Regions from separate parts of the Dyadobacter sp. AC419 genome, predicted to be linked through region 1. Evidence: riboswitches for the same ligand, from Rfam matches in the RefSeq annotation. Region 1 holds a riboswitch; each other region holds the start of a gene.

Region 1 (5,290 bases):
ATCATTGCCCATCACCTGCGCAGCCACCATTGTCATGGCTTCACATTGCGTTGGGTTCACTTTCCCAGGCATAATAGAGCTTCCCGGCTCATTATCCGGAATGTGGATTTCACCAATTCCTGAACGCGGACCAGACGAAAGCATGCGAATGTCATTTCCGATTTTCATCAGGCTCACAGCCACTGTTTTCAATGCACCATGTGCTTCAACAATCGCGTCGTGCGCTGCTAATGCTTCAAATTTGTTTTCGGCAGTGATAAAAGGAAGGCCGGTTAACGATGCAATGTGACGCGCTACATTTTCCGAATAACCGTCTGGCGTGTTAATGCCTGTTCCAACCGCAGTTCCGCCTAATGCAAGCTCAGAAAGGTGCGAAAGCGTGTTATATATGGCCCGCAAACCATGGTCAAGCTGAGAAGCATAACCCGAAAATTCCTGTCCCAATGTCAGTGGCGTGGCATCCATGAAATGCGTCCGTCCGATTTTCACCACATTGCGGAAAGCCTCAGATTTTGCCTTTAATGTGTCTCTCAGTTTGATGATTCCGGGAATCGTAACGTCAACCAATATCTTATAGGCCGCAATGTGCATGGCCGTTGGATAGGTGTCATTGGATGATTGCGATTTGTTAACATCATCATTCGGATGCAAAACTTTCGTTTTGTCACCCAGCTCGCCGCCTTGCAAAACATGGCCGCGGTAAGCAATTACTTCATTGCAGTTCATATTCGACTGCGTTCCCGAACCCGTTTGCCATACGACTAATGGAAATTGATCGTTTAGTTGGTCTGTCAGGATTTCGTCGCAAACCTGTCCGATCAGGTCACTTTTTTCTTTTGGAAGGATGCCGGCCTCATAATTGGTGATGGCTGCGGCTTTCTTCAAATATGCAAATGCCTTGATAATTTCCTTAGGCATTTTGTTGATATCCTGTGCAATGGGGAAATTTTGGATCGATCGTTGGGTCTGTGCGCCCCAGTAAACATGAGCCGGCACCTGCACCTCACCCATGGTATCTTTTTCTATGCGGTATTCCATTTTTTTATTTTTCAGAATGAACAATGCGGATTAAAGCGGTAAAGTTAGGATTGGACTTTCAGTTTTTGGTGTTTTTCGAGGATAAATGTTTCTTGCTCCAAAAGAATGTCAGGCTGACCAATTTTTTAATCACATTTTATTTAAATTATGAAACCAAAACTCAACGTTTATCAGGATTATAAAGCAATGAGCCTTGCCGCCGCCGAGCGTGTAATGGCTTTACTTTCCAAAAAACCCAATGCGGTTATTTGCCTGCCGTCCGGCAGCACTCCTCTGGGCATGTTTGAGATTTTGGTTTCTGCGAACCAGAAAGGCATGACAGATTTTTCCAAATGCATTTTCATTGGCCTCGACGAATGGATCGGTTTCGGTGCAGATGACGACGGGGGATGCAGGAATTTACTTAATAAAGATTTTCTTAGACCAATCGGTTTGCGGGAAGAACAGATCGTCTTTTTTGACGGCAAAGCGCACGACCCGGAGGAAGAATGCGCGCGCGTCAATAAAGTGGTTGCTAGCTTGGGCGGGCTGGACCTGATCCTGCTTGGCGTGGGCATGAACGGCCATTTGGCTCTGAATGAGCCGGGAACGCCGTGGGACAGTTACGCGCACATTTCGGAGCTTGAAAACATAACTAAAGAGGTCGGTCAGAAATATTTTAAGCAAACAACAGTTATTAATCAAGGCATTACGATCGGAATCAGGCATATTCTGGAAGCGAAAACGGCCATTCTGATGGCGTCGGGCAGCGCAAAAGCAGCGGTAATCAAGCGGGCGCTGGACTTTCCGGTGACGACAAGCTTTCCGGCCACGGTCCTGCAAAATCACCTTAATGCCGAATTTTTGCTGGATGAGGAAGCTGCAAATCTGATCAGTTAAAAACCTCAAACCATTCATAATCAGTCAATGCTTTTTACCCATTTTAAGCAGTATCCAATGCAGTGCGAGTTTATTTATTGCGGCTTAATTCCCATGAATAGATGCAAAAACAAGCCTATTTTTCTCAACTGGATGGCCTTCGGGCAATCGCGATCCTTCTCGTCATCCTTTATCATTGGTTTCCTGAAAACACAGGGATCAACAGAATCGCCAACGGACCGCTTGGCGTGACGCTTTTTTTTGTCCTGAGCGGCTTTCTTATCACCCGTATTTTATTGCTAAGTAAAAATGCCGTCGCTTACAACGGCATTGCACCTGTTTATAAAAACTTCATTATCAGGCGCGCTTTGCGGATTTTCCCTTTGTATTATTTGCTGTTGTTTTTCGTTTGGCAGGCCAGGTCAATTCATTTTATTCTCGCCCATCCAAACAGACTTTTACACAGATCCCGCACATTATCTTCTTTATATTTCGAATTTTTTGCTTGAAAAAACAGGCAACTGGTCCGACTTGCTCTCTACATTATGGTCGCTGGCCGTTGAAGAGCAGTTTTACATTTTTTGGCCACTTATAATATTAGCCGTTCCCGTGCGGTTTCTGGAAAAAGTCATTTTTGCAACCATTGCATTGGGCATTGTAAGTCGCTTGATCCTTTCATTTTTTGGTCATAACCTCGGCGTGCTGATGCCGACTTGCCTGGATGCATTCGGGTTAGGCGCGCTTTGGGCTTTCGTTTTGGTTTATGACAGGTCTCCCGAAGCCTTTTTGCGTAAGCTGAAAATCTTTTCGGCAGGCGGATTTAGCCTATTTCTTTTCTTCTGTTTCAGGCAAGTGGATTCCGTGCTGTTTACGCTGTTTTTCAGGACGTCTATGGCGTTGCTTTGTTTATTTTTTGTGGCGCACGCCAGTTATGGAAACGGTTTTAAGTCCGTCGGAGGCAAAATTTTGGACAACAGTTTGCTTCGTTACATTGGCAAGATCAGCTATGGCATTTACATTTATCACATGATCATTCCTGCAATATTGCTGCCGGTTTTTGTAAAACTGGTTCAAAGAATATTCAAGATCGAGCTCATTGTCACCGATGTAATGGGAAGGGCGCTAAGCCTCGTACTCGTTGTTGCTGTTGCATCTTTATCCTGGTTTTGCTTTGAGTCGCCGATTAATGGTTTGAAACGATATATCAATGTCAATTCGCTCCGGTTGCGCCTAAACCGGTGAAATGCATTCATTTTTGTTCAACAAAATTCACTTTTGGGCACTTGCAAAACCTTTGCAAAAAGATATTTTATCCCTTCGTATTTATCAATACGAACGCCTTTCACTTAAAACACGGCCTGTTTAGCGCTCCCAAAATTTTCATTTTAACTTTACCCCGTTCTTAATGAACGCCCGTCAATCGGGGTAGTGGTTTTCGCTGTTGGAGCCCTCAGCCAACTGAGCAGAAATTAAAAAGGAACCGTGTGAAATTCACGGGCAGTCGTGCTACTGTAAGTATTGGTTCTGTGTAATGCAGAACAGATTTTTACCCTCGTGTCCCATTGCCTCGCGGCGAGAAGGGCGGTAAAAGTGATACAAGCCAGGAGACTTGCCGCTACGCTCAATGACTATTTCCTCACGATTGGGAAATGGTTACGCATTGATTTACAAAACATTATGCTGGATAATTTCAGGAACAACATTCCTGGACGAGATTCCTGTGCTCTATTGTTAACTCTTAAACACGAATGCTATGTTATCACACAACCTTGGTTATCCACGCGTTGGAAGTCAGCGCGAGCTCAAAAAAGCCAGCGAACAGTTTTGGGCCGGTAAAATTGATCGGGACGAACTGCAAAAAGTCGCCCGCAAAATCCGCCATCAAAATTGGGAAATGCAGAAAGCAGCTGGTTTAGACTTTATTCCTTCCAATGATTTCTCATTGTATGACCACGTTTTGGACACTTGCCTCATGGCCGGCGCAGTGCCGGAGCGTTACCATCAATTGATAGACGGGAAATCGAATCGCGAGCTGGATTTGTATTACGCTATGGCGCGTGGCGTTCAACGTGATGGGCTGGATATCAAGGCGATGGAAATGACCAAATGGTTTGACACCAATTATCATTATCTGGTGCCGGAGTTTATCAAAGACCAAAAATTCAATCGCTATTCCGACAAGGTCATTATAGAATTTGAAGATGCGCTGCATAAAGGCATTTTGACCAAGCCAGTGCTTGTGGGCCCTGTAACTTATCTTTTGTTGGGAAAAGAAAAGGAAGCGGGTTTTGATAAAATTGATCTGCTGGATAATCTTTTGCCGGTTTACATTTCCGTATTAAAGGAATTGGCCTCACGCGGCGCGGAATGGATTCAACTGGACGAACCAGCGCTTGTGCTTGATTTGAGAGACGAAGACAAACTTGCGCTGCAAAGTGCTTATGCGCAAATCCGGGAAGCCGTTCCGAAGTTGAAGATTCTGGTTGCAGCTTATTTTGGTGCGTTGGAAGAGAACCTTTCCACGGCAACGAGTTTGCACATTGATGCATTGCACATTGACCTCACGTGTGGCGCAGAAACTTTGCCCGAAATCCTGGCCGATGCAACATTTGTAAATTCTGCCAAAAAGCTTTCACTAGGCATTGTGGACGGCAGAAATATCTGGAAAAATGATTTCAAGAAGTCGCTTGATTACATAAAGCAGGCAATTGATGTTTTGGGAGAAGCCCGTGTGATGATCGCTCCCTCTTCTTCCTTATTGCATAGTCCGCATGATTTGGACCTTGAAAAAAATGAAGCCGTCTTAACGCGGGAAATCAAGAACTGGATGGCTTTTGCTAAACAGAAATTGAGTGAAGTTGCAGCATTAACGCATCTGGCTCAGACGGATTGGACCGCTAATGCGCTATTTATTGAAAATCAAAAAGCGCTAGAAAGCCGAAAGACTTCCGCATTGATTCACAAACCGGAAGTGAAAAAACGCGTTGAGGGCGTTACACAGCAGGATTTTGACAGGCAAAATGCATTCAATGTCCGCCAATCCATTCAGTTGGAAAAACTGAAACTGCCGCTGTTCCCGTCGACAACAATTGGCTCATTCCCGCAAACCGATGAAGTGCGTCAGTTGAGGGCAAATCTGAAAAGCGGAAAGCTGACATTGGAAGCCTACGAGGAACGCATTAAGGAAGAAATTGTGGCCTCATTGCGCTGGCAGGAAGCATTGGGCATTGATGTGTTGGTTCACGGCGAATTTGAGCGTAATGATATGGTCGAGTATTTTGGAGAGCGCTTGTCTGGATTTGTATTCACGCAAAATGGCTGGGTGCAGAGTTACGGCAGCCGCTGCGTGAAACCGCCGGTTATTTTTGGGGACGTCGAACGGCCCGCGGCTATG
Region 2 (5,290 bases), on a different contig from region 1:
CGCGACAATGTGCCCATTCAATATAAGATAGAAGGCATGTCCGTCATGCTTCCCGCAAAAACTTACACCACGACTATACAGTACACGATTTCGGGCATATAGCTTGTTAAAAGACGTTCGTCTGTGGTCTATTCTTTCTTTAAAATTCCACTTGTGACACTGTCTTCAATCAATTGTTCAGCGTAATTCCAAATCGAAACAGAACCGTTTTTGATGACCTGTTTCTTTTCATAAACCTTGCTGTAATCAACATTATATTCCTCCCAGGTTCCGCCGTTGTTGGAAACATTTTGCAGCAGCGGTTCCAGGCGGTCCATTGATTTTGCAAATTTTGCTTCATCCGTCTCGCCAGCCTCAAACTCTTCCCAAATAGCAATAAGCTCTTGTGCCTGTTTTTCTGGCAGTAACCCAAAAATCCTTTCAGCCGCTGCCCTTTCCAGGTCGGTGTTAACATGATTTTTGACGGTGTCATAAATGAAAGTGTCGCCCGCATCGATCTCGACAATGTCGTGTATCAAAACCATTTTCACCACTTTTAAAACATCAATGGAAGCATTTGAATGGCCGGATAAAATAACGGCCATCATGGCCAGATGCCAGCTGTGCTCCGCATCATTCTCATTTCTGTCGCTATTGAACAGTTTTGTCCGGCGCTGAATATATTTTAGTTTATCAATTTCCTTGATAAAATCTATTTGCCTGATCAGATCTTCGTTTAGCATTTGGAAAAAAATTATGGTAACGCAATTTAGCCAACAAATCTAACCCGCGCCTGTAAATAATCCCGGGCACGGTGGAACAGTTTTTATAAGCGACCTGCAACTTTTAAAAACTTGCAACACCTGATCGATGCCGTCGATTAGTCTAAACAATCTGAATCATGTTTGTACCCATTGGATTACTCGTTGTAGCGATCATTGTAGTCGCTGTGCTTTATTTTAGAGCAAAAAATAAGGTTGAGAAATAAGTCAGTTACGCATTAAAAGGAGAAATTGTAACGCATCGAAAACGCTCTTCCCGGCAGGTTGTAACCGCGTTTTTCGTAGTAATTCTCATCCGTCAGATTGGCGATTTTCAGGCCAAGTGAATGATGCGCATTGACTTTGAATGATGCCGCAAAATCCATTGCTGCGTAGCTTGGATATTCAATTTCCGGGTTGATCGGGTCGGTGTAATCAATGTCTTTGCGCTGGCCGACCGATCTTCCGGAAAGGCGCAATTGCAGCCATTTCCGGTTGTCATACTGAACGCCGTAATTGAATGTATTTTTAGCCACATTCTGAATGTCACGCTCCACCGCAGAAGCGTCTGTTCCAACGATCAGTTCCTTCGCTTTTAGCAAGGATGAGCCCGTAACAAATGCTTTGAATGAATAGCGATAATCCTGAAACACACCAAAATCGAACGAAACTTCCGTCTCAATTCCCTGGATCGCCGCGTCCGCTGCATTGACAAATGTCGCCCGCGAAACAATGACCTCGCCACTGCCCTGCGGCTCATTAACCACATTAATAATCTTCGCAATTCGGTTGTTAACCTTCGTTGAAAAGTAAGTAAGCCCTGCTGCGAGCCCGGAACCTGGCTTGTTATATTGGAACCCGAAATCCCAGCTTAAACTGCTTTCATTTTTCAAATCCGGATTTCCAGCCGTGACCGCGATCCTTCCTTTGGAATCTTTAACCTCATTATAACCCGCCACCGAGTAAGCGTCCGTAGTGACGAATGCTCTGCCCGTAGCCACTTTCAGCCGAAGATCTGAGGTAAGCGCATAGGTGATTCCCAGGCTCGGGCTAACGAATGGCGTTGTTTTTTTGCCAGCCTGATAAGTGGGCAAAAGTGCTGTTTCCTTTACATTGAATGTAATATTGTCATAGCGCACACCCGGTTGCAGCGTCCATTTTTTATAGTTCAAAAGCGCTTGTGCGTAAAAAGCCGACGAAGTGATCGAATAGGCAGGCTGCGTCGGTGCCCGCTCGGTCGTATCATTGCTCCATCTTCGGCTGCTCGTCTGGGCGTTCAGATAATCATAACCCAGCATGATCGTGTGCTTTCCGATCTTCCAGGAGTCCTTAATTTGTGCCCCGGTCCATTGGTTTTCACCTTCGGCCGAGCGGAACGGCATTACTGGTTTTCCCGCAACATTGAGCGTGAAGTTTTTCGTATTTTCCTGTCCATGAAAGACTTTTAAGCTCGGTTCATGATTTCCTATTATGCCCGAAACAGCCACGTCAACCGCATTTCTGTCGTTATTTTTTTTACTCGCCTCCGCACTTCCGGATGATATTTCGCCGGGAGATTCAACGTTTCTCGCTACAAAATTTTCTCCGCTTACATCGACCCGCCAGTTTTTGCTCAATTGATAGCCCAGCCGCGCCCGACCCGTGTAATAATGCAGGTTTGTAAATGGCCTGCGCTGTCCGTCCGTAACCGTTTCATCCACCTGCTCGACCGGAATATCCGTGTAATTTTTCTGTGCATTTTCAAACCCAAACAGATCCCGGAGCAGATTATTCTTTCCTATTTTATAATCCTTCGCACGCTGAAAATATGCGAACGAAACATCATAGTCGAGCTTTTTGGTCAGGTTACCGCCTGCATTAAGCCCGGCTTGCATTGTTGTAAAACTGCCATATTCTACAAATGCATTTCCCTTGGTTGGGCCTTGTGATTTGGTGCGGATAATGTTGATCACCCCGCCCATTGCCTGTGAACCATACAAAGAAGACGCAGGCCCTTTCAGCACTTCAATGTGCTCAATGCCATTCAAATTGATCTGCGATAAATTGGTAACCCCCGCCGGACGGCCATCGATCAGCAGCAATGTCCGCTGATTGAGCCCCGAAAATTGCGGCCGGAATCCGCGGATCCCGATGCCGGATGACAAGTTTGGATATTGAATCACGTTGACGGCCGCCAGCTTGCGCACAATGTCGGTAATGTCAGCGGCAGGGGTGAGTTTTAAGTCTTCACTGGAAATGATCGTAAGCTGCTGCGCCAGGTTTTCCTTCCGCGTTTCAAAGCGTGTGGCGGTGACCACGATGGGGTTGAGCAAATTGGTTTTGCTGGAATCTGCAACTGGATTCTGTGCTTTTGCACAAAGCGAAATCGCCAGCAATGCTGCGATCTGGTAAGTAAATGTTTTCAATATTAAAATGAATTGGAGAGCGTGATTGCTCCGATGACAATAGAAAAAGCGCCTACGAGATAATTGACTATCCGGAAAAACTGCTCACGTTTGGAGACATACCGGCTGATTGATAAAGCAAAAAAATAGCCATAAGCGGACATGGAAAGAATGATTCCTAAACTTTGAATGATGATGATCCAGACAGCAGTCTGCGCATCACTCGCCGCCAGGGTAAGCGCCACCGCACAAGCCCCGCCCGTGCCAGCCAGTCCATGCACCATGCCCACCCAAAAAGAGCGGCTAACCTGCTGCGGCGGATTCGTGTAAATTCGTGCATCCCGTGGTAAGAAATTCCGCCTGATCGCCACAATCCCCAGCCAGATCATCAAAGGCCCGACGAGCATTTCAACTTTTCCGGAGACTTCAAGCAAAAGCTGGGATTTAAGCAGCAGCACCAAAACTGCAAACAAAATGAGGCTCAAAGAATGCCCCAGCGCCCAATGCATCGACCGCCAGATCAGCTTCCAGCGCCGCGCCGGACCCTGCTTTTCGTCAATGGCCAGCACAGAAACGGCCGCCATATGATCGGGTTCAAAAGAATGCTGGATGCCTAAAAGAAGGGAATCGACAAGTAAGTAATTGACCATAACAATCGAATAAGGTTTCGCCAAAAAGGCACTGAACTTATCCGGATTGGAAACAGGAGCATACAAGAGGAGGGGCAAAGACGCACACGCCCTGCCGACATCCTATCGCCTTTCTTCCCGAAAGCAAAACGGATATTCTCAACTGGCAGGTCTTCTGGCTCGTTCAACTTCTAACGCCTTCCCAGGTCAATTTTGAATTTTGAATGACTGAATGTTTTTATTCATTCATTCTATCATTCTATCATTCAAAATTGCACCCCAGTGGCATTATGTCAGAAGCTTGTAAATTGAACTTACAGCAGCGGGAACTGCTCCGGAATTACACCGGATTCCCTTTTAATTCCGCCAAAGGCGGACACCAAATGAAGCGGCAAAGCTAGATCTTTTTAATCTACTTTGTTAACATTTACCATATCTTTGGCCCAATAACGAGTTCTTTACATTCTTTTTTCCAACAGAGACAGGTTTTACAAACCAGTAAATTAATAGGGAACCGTGTGAGAATCACGAGCTGTCGCGCAACTGTAAGTAACGCAAAAAGTTTATATCAAAAGTTGTCCACTGGGTGCACACCCGGGAAGGATGATATGAATGTTACAAGCCAGGAGACCTGCCTTTTTCAAAGTTGACGATGCTTTCGCGAGATGAAGCAAGTCGGTCCGGATATCTGTTTTTCGTGGTTTTAACAACCCGGAACTGCAACAGGCGTGCTCCTGCACGACATGCTGGCTTCCTCTTCTGATCGCATCGTGAAAATGATGCAAGGAGCTTTTAACACATTCAATGTCAGTTAAAAGAATGGAAGCAACGGCATGAAATCACACTTTCTGATCTCAGCACCATCAAGCAATTCAGGTAAAACGACGGTTACCCTGGCATTGCTGCGCGCGCTGAAAAATTGGGGATTAACCGTGCAGCCCTTCAAATGCGGCCCGGACTACATTGACCCGATCCACCACACGCATGCTTCGGGAAATATCAGCATCAACCTGGACACATTCATGGCTTCTGAAAGTCATGTACAGGAACAATATCAGTCCTATTCCCAAGATGCGGACGTATCGGTTACCGAAGGCGTGATGGGTTTGTTTGACGGGGCCGACAAAATGAGAGGAAGCAGTGCGGAAATTGCCGGGCTGCTCGACATTCCCGTAATCCTCGTGATGGACGCAAGATCCATGGCCTATTCTGTTGCGCCGCTGCTTTATGGATTGAAAAATTTCAGAAAGCAGATCAATGTTGTCGGTGTGATCTTCAATTTCGTAAACACAGCATCGCATTATAGTTTCTTGAAAGATGCCTGCGCAGATGTAGGCATTGAGCCATTGGGTTATCTGCCAAAAAATGAGGCGCTTCAAATCCCTTCCCGGCATTTAGGGCTACATATCTCAGCAGAAACTGATTATGAGGCAATTATCAAAAATGCAGCGCAGGCAATTGAAGCAACTGTTGATATAAAACGCCTGCTGGAAATCACTCAACATTCAAAGCGTCACGTTCATTTTAAAACCGCTTT
Region 3 (5,290 bases), on a different contig from region 1:
TCATTGGTTACAGCATAAAAAGCAATCTCGTTATTCGCCGTGCTGACAATGGCAACTTGCTTTCCTCTTCTCCACAGTTGAAGTTTGTCTGGAGAATTTGTCGGAAAGCTTTTAGGCAAAGACGAAAACGGGATGCGATGTAAACCTTTTTCGGTTATCCCGATTTTTACGTAAGGCTTACCATAGCGAATCCAATTATTCGCATATGGAGCACTCCATTGTGCAAGGGCTGCAATTTGAAACAGCAGTGCACCGAAGAAAATGAAAACTGATAAAGACTCTTTTTTTAAGCGCATGTATTGAGAAACAGAGGAATTGCACACTGCTGCAAATAATGCGATCAATCAATTAATCGGCCCAATCCAATGAATTAACGGCTTGGCATCGATTATTTAAAGGCGAAATGTCTTGGGCCAAATGCAAAAAAGCACACGACGAATCGCCGGGTGCTTTTCAAAATGAAATCAAAAAATTACTTGAAGAAGAAGCCGGTTGGCGCGACATTCACTTTAACCGAGTCAACCAATGTGCCGTCTGCACGGTAACGCACTGCATAGCCAGCCTGCGCATAAGAAGGCGTAACACCCGCGTAGATCAAACCTTGCGATGGGTCCACTGCCAGGCCTGAGAAAAGGCGTTTGATAAATGGCGTTGTAACATTGATTTGCGCATCATTAATGCCAAATCTGTAAGTTTCTCCGTGCGACACATAATTTGCGTCGCTATATGATAATGTGAAGAAAACACTTCTGCGGTCGGCGCTGAATGCGAAATTTCCAGCCGATTTGCTTGCGTCGGCACCCATTGTTAATGATGCTTCAGAAGCGTAAGTGTCAGGATTAATGCGGATGGCTAAAATGCCGTCATTTACCCAAAGTTTCCCATTCGCATCGATGCCGATTGGTGTCGGAGCGTTTGTGAAAGTGATGGTTTTTTCGACTGTGTCAGTGGATGTGTTAATCACAGAAAGTGTGTTCCCCATTCCGTAAGAAATCGTCCCCACAAACAGTTTTCCATTATTAAATACGAGCGTTTCAGGTCCAGACGCGATGTCGATCTTTTTGGTGATTTTGTTGCTAATCAGGTCAATTACAGCAACGTAACCTGTTTTATAAGCATATCCTTCGTTGGTTCCCCAGCATGAAACATAGGCTTTATTGTTTGGCCCAAAAACCACTTCGCGCGGGTTTTCAATGTCCGGTGCACCGATGGATGCAATCGTTTTGAATGTATTGCTGTTAACAATTTCGATCTTGTCCAGTCCGGCTGCTGAATTGTCAACCAGCACGATCCCGACTTCACCAGCGGCAGCATAACCTTGCACGCCACCTTTCAAAGCAGTCCCGTTTGCCGTGGAATATATGTCAGCCTGTGCAGTGGTTTGTTCTCTGGTAAAGAATGAAATTGCGCCGTTATTTTGAGAGAAATTCCCTTCATTGATCACAAAAACGCCCTGAATAAAATCGCCTTTCGGAGCCGGATCGCTTTGATTACATGACCATGCAAAAAAGGATAATGCTGTAAATGCTGCTAATCTGGATAACTGTTTTTTCATTTTTTGTTTTATTAATTGTAAACATTTAGCTTCCTAAACCGCCTGAAAGTTCTTACAAAACCTTTATTCGGCCGCAGGAAGGGAATTGTAACTCAAAATTAAGCTCAGCGCAAAGCTTCTGCCGGGCATTGCATTGTTTCTTACATTTAAATAGAACGTGTTTGCGAGATTATTGATCTGCGCCTGCACCCGCATTTTTGCTATCGCAGAAACAAAAGTATACTCAGCCAGCAGATTTGACAGCGTGTAACCCGCTAAATATTGTGAATTATCGAATGTGCTGTAACGCTTGCTAAGCGTCTGAACCTGTCCGGTCAAGCGGGCATTTTTATATTGCAAAAATGCGTTAACATTGCCGGAATGCATCGGCACAAAAACAAGTTGCTTCCCGATAATGTCTGAGGAATAAGCGTCGTAAGCCTTTTCCTGCGAGCTTTTATTCAACGCATAATTTGCATTTAAACCCGCTTTCCAGGCAGCAACCTGATATTTCCACCCAAGCTGCACTTCAAGTCCGCGTGCCAAAACCTGCTGCAAATTTTCAACATGATAGGCGCGTGAAGGATTCCAGTAAGTCCAGTCTTTAATGCGGTTATGATAGGCGGTTATTGTCGCTGAAATGGAGTGGTTGCCTGGCAAAACAGCATGTTGTTCAAGCCCAATTTCTTTGTTCCAACCACTTTCCGGTCTGATATCCGGATTGCCCATATCTTTCCAATAACGCTCATTCAATGTTGGAACCCGGTAACTGCGACCGTAAGAGCCTTTTATTTTCAAAAGATAACCGGTGTTTTGCACCAATAAATATTCAGCGCCCAGCGACGGCGTAAATGGTGGATTAAAACCCGTCACAAAAGCCTGTCGCAGATTGGCAGAGATCAGCAGACGCTTTGTGGCTTGTAACCGGCTGAGTAAGAAGAGATCACCTCGGTTTTCAGTGAGCAAACCGGCTTCATAACCCGCCACTCGTGCCCGGTAATGTGTCCACTCGCCGCCCGCTTTGATCTGTAATTTGCCAAACTCAAAATCACGCTCCGCACGATTGGAAAACTTGTCGGTAACCGCATGGTCCCATTGGCTGTAATCTCCTTTAGCATAATCAATTATATCCCTGACCCATGCAGAGCGCAATGTTAAAAACTTGTAATTATAACGCAGCATTGTGCGGTAAGCCTCTGTCAATGTAAGCTCGCGTCCGGCCTGATCGTCGGGTGTGAGTGTAAGCCGGTTGCGGGTGAGCCACACGTGGGCGGAAATCTGGTGATCGTTTTTTGAGGTGAAAAACAAATCCTGCACAAGCCCGCGCTGGAAAGAATTCGCAGGAAGCAAAGCATATTGTCTACGCTCCGAGTAAGGAAAATGATTATTCATGCGGCCGTCATATGCACTGGTTTTTCCTGAAAAATTCCAGTTAGCATTGATGGGAGCTGCATAACTTGCTGTAAACTGCGTCTGATGGTTGTTAAAGCTTTCTTGTTGCCTGCCCAATGTTACGCTAAGGGCTTCCCTGGTCGGCGCGCTGCCTAATAGAATGCTTCCGCCAACCGCATCGGAACCCACAATGCTTGCAGAGGAACCATATTGAACAGATAATTGATCAAATCCGGCGACGGGAATAGTTGAAAAATCGGTTTGGCCCAAAATAGGCGAATTAATGTTCAACCCATTCCATAAAACAGCCGTGTGATTGGCAGATGTTCCACGGAAAGAAGCCGTATTCAGCTGGCCAGGGCCGTAATTTTTAAATGCAATGGGCGTGTAAAACGAAAGCAGGTCACTGATATTCTGGAAGCGGAATTGAATGAGTGCTGCCGAATCGATCTTCTGGATTTTAAGGCCGCTCATGAATTTTTCAGGAACAAAACCTTTCACAATAACAGGATCCAAACGGATGCTATCTTGCTGGGCGACAAGGATTTTTGGAATAAAAAGCCATGACACAATGGTCAAAATCATGAAAAATCTTCGATCAACGATCACCTGAGCTGATATGAATTGGCGTTTCACTTTTGTCTTTCCTCCGAAAACAAACATGTGAATTTTTTCTGGCAGGTCTCCTGGCTTGTCTTATTAATCCGCGGCCTTCCCGTTTAAAATACAGTGGCACTGGGGGTTGGATCAAAAAATTTGCAGACTTACAGTTGCGGGGACAGCTTCCGGATAAACGGAATTCCCTATTAAGCCTTATTGTTGCATTGAAGCAGCGTATGGCGCCAAAGTTGCAAAGGTAGGGAATTGAAGGGACTTTCGACTGTGGCCGTTATGGTTTATATTTGGCCAAAACCTGCATAATATTGGCTGCCCTTACCCAAAAACTTACTGTTAACAACTCTCAAAAAGGCATTTATTTAATGCTGGGAGCAGCCTTTTTCTTCTCATTGACATCTGCGATTTCCAAGTGGCTCGGGCGTGATTTTCACATTGTTCAACTGGTCTTTTTTAGAAATATCGTTGGCGTCGTATTTGTTCTGACCAGCATTTGGCGACGGCCGGTTCGTCAGCAAGGCGGGAAGTTGGGGCTGCTGATTTTCAGGGGTGTTGTAGGCACATTATCGCTTTACATGCTTTTTTACGCGATTCAAACATTGGGTTTAGGGCGCGCGTCAACGTATCAATACACTTATCCGATTTTCCTGGCATTGCTTTCCTGGCTGCTGATCGGTGAAACGCTCAATTCCCGGGAATGGGCGGCCATTTTTGTCGGATTTATGGGCATACTTTTCGTTTTCCGTCCCGACCTGTCCATTTCCTTACGCGACAATGCGCTAGGGCTTGGAAATGCATTGCTGACTGCTATTTCTTATTTGTCTATCAGGCAGTTAGGCATTGTTTACGACACGCGTGCGATCATTCTCTCGTTCATGCTGAGTGGCATTGTAATGCCCATTATTTCCATGCTCGTCGGAACTTATTATCCCATGGAACACCTCGATTTCCTCATCGGGACTTTTCGTTGGCCAACCGATGGATTTCAATGGCTGGGATTTTTAGCATTAGGATTAACAGCCTTGATGGGACAGCGAATGTTAACCCAATCTTTTACATTTGACAAAGCGGGCCGCGTGGCTGCGATTGGTTATTCCAATATTCTTTTCTCCGTTTTGATTGGTTTTTTGATGGGAGAAGCCATTCCATCGTTATCCATGCTAACCGGCATGATCCTGATTGTAGCGGGAGGAATAATGGTTTCTTTTGCCAAAAAGACGGTGATCGTCGCTGATAAAGCGGAGTAAGGTTCAACATTCTGCTGCTTATGGTTTCAGATTAGGCTGAAATTTTTGAGCTTACGATTAATTTTAGAGAAATGCTGTTTTAGTTAAACAAGCGAAAGGCTATGAAAAAATCGATTCTGACCTGCACCATTGTCCTGATCACATTCGCGCTCATCACCGGATTTCGTTCAGACACCACTTCACGCGCAGAAGGCATTCAATGGATGACGATTGAGGAAGCGTATGCCAAAATCCAGCACGAGCCAAGGAAAGTCATGATTGATGTTTACACCGACTGGTGCGGCTGGTGCAAAGTGATGGATCGCGAAACTTTCAAAAATAGAGCGGTCGTCGATTATGTCAATCGTAAATATTATGCAGTAAAACTCGACGCTGAACAAAAGAAGGCAATCACGTTGGGCAACAAAAAATTCGAATTTCAGCCCGAAGGCAATCGAGGCATACATCAGCTCGCATTGGCATTAACCAATAACCAGCCCAGCTATCCCACGACCGTTTTTCT

Evidence for each region. Region 1 has a riboswitch for cobalamin ahead of metE (5-methyltetrahydropteroyltriglutamate--homocysteine S-methyltransferase). Riboswitches for the same ligand answer to the same signal wherever they lie in the genome.
Region 2: linked by a shared signal. The riboswitch ahead of AC0IYG_RS14400 (hypothetical protein) and the one ahead of metE (5-methyltetrahydropteroyltriglutamate--homocysteine S-methyltransferase) in region 1 are both predicted to bind cobalamin.
Region 3: linked by a shared signal. The riboswitch ahead of AC0IYG_RS03680 (TonB-dependent receptor plug domain-containing protein) and the one ahead of metE (5-methyltetrahydropteroyltriglutamate--homocysteine S-methyltransferase) in region 1 are both predicted to bind cobalamin.

The regions. Positions count from the first base shown of each region.
Region 1 covers NZ_CEEDCD010000018.1:187,139-192,428, reverse strand. The annotation lists gene fumC (class II fumarate hydratase) at 1-1,038, opposite strand, end outside; gene AC0IYG_RS13250 (glucosamine-6-phosphate deaminase) at 1,186-1,917, shown strand; gene AC0IYG_RS13245 (acyltransferase family protein) at 2,019-2,405, shown strand; gene AC0IYG_RS13240 (acyltransferase family protein) at 2,398-3,138, shown strand; cobalamin riboswitch at 3,309-3,527, shown strand; gene metE (5-methyltetrahydropteroyltriglutamate--homocysteine S-methyltransferase) at 3,650-5,290, shown strand, end outside.
Region 2 covers NZ_CEEDCD010000019.1:176,321-181,610, forward strand. The annotation lists gene AC0IYG_RS14385 (hypothetical protein) at 1-102, shown strand, start outside; gene AC0IYG_RS14390 (HD domain-containing protein) at 129-722, opposite strand; gene AC0IYG_RS14395 (TonB-dependent receptor plug domain-containing protein) at 980-3,145, opposite strand; gene AC0IYG_RS14400 (hypothetical protein) at 3,148-3,774, opposite strand; cobalamin riboswitch at 3,902-4,152, opposite strand; cobalamin riboswitch at 4,220-4,406, shown strand; gene AC0IYG_RS14405 (cobyrinate a,c-diamide synthase) at 4,587-5,290, shown strand, end outside.
Region 3 covers NZ_CEEDCD010000008.1:54,746-60,035, reverse strand. The annotation lists gene AC0IYG_RS03690 (hypothetical protein) at 1-296, opposite strand, end outside; gene AC0IYG_RS03685 (YncE family protein) at 473-1,555, opposite strand; gene AC0IYG_RS03680 (TonB-dependent receptor plug domain-containing protein) at 1,619-3,589, opposite strand; cobalamin riboswitch at 3,586-3,788, opposite strand; gene AC0IYG_RS03675 (DMT family transporter) at 3,850-4,788, shown strand; gene AC0IYG_RS03670 (thioredoxin family protein) at 4,890-5,290, shown strand, end outside.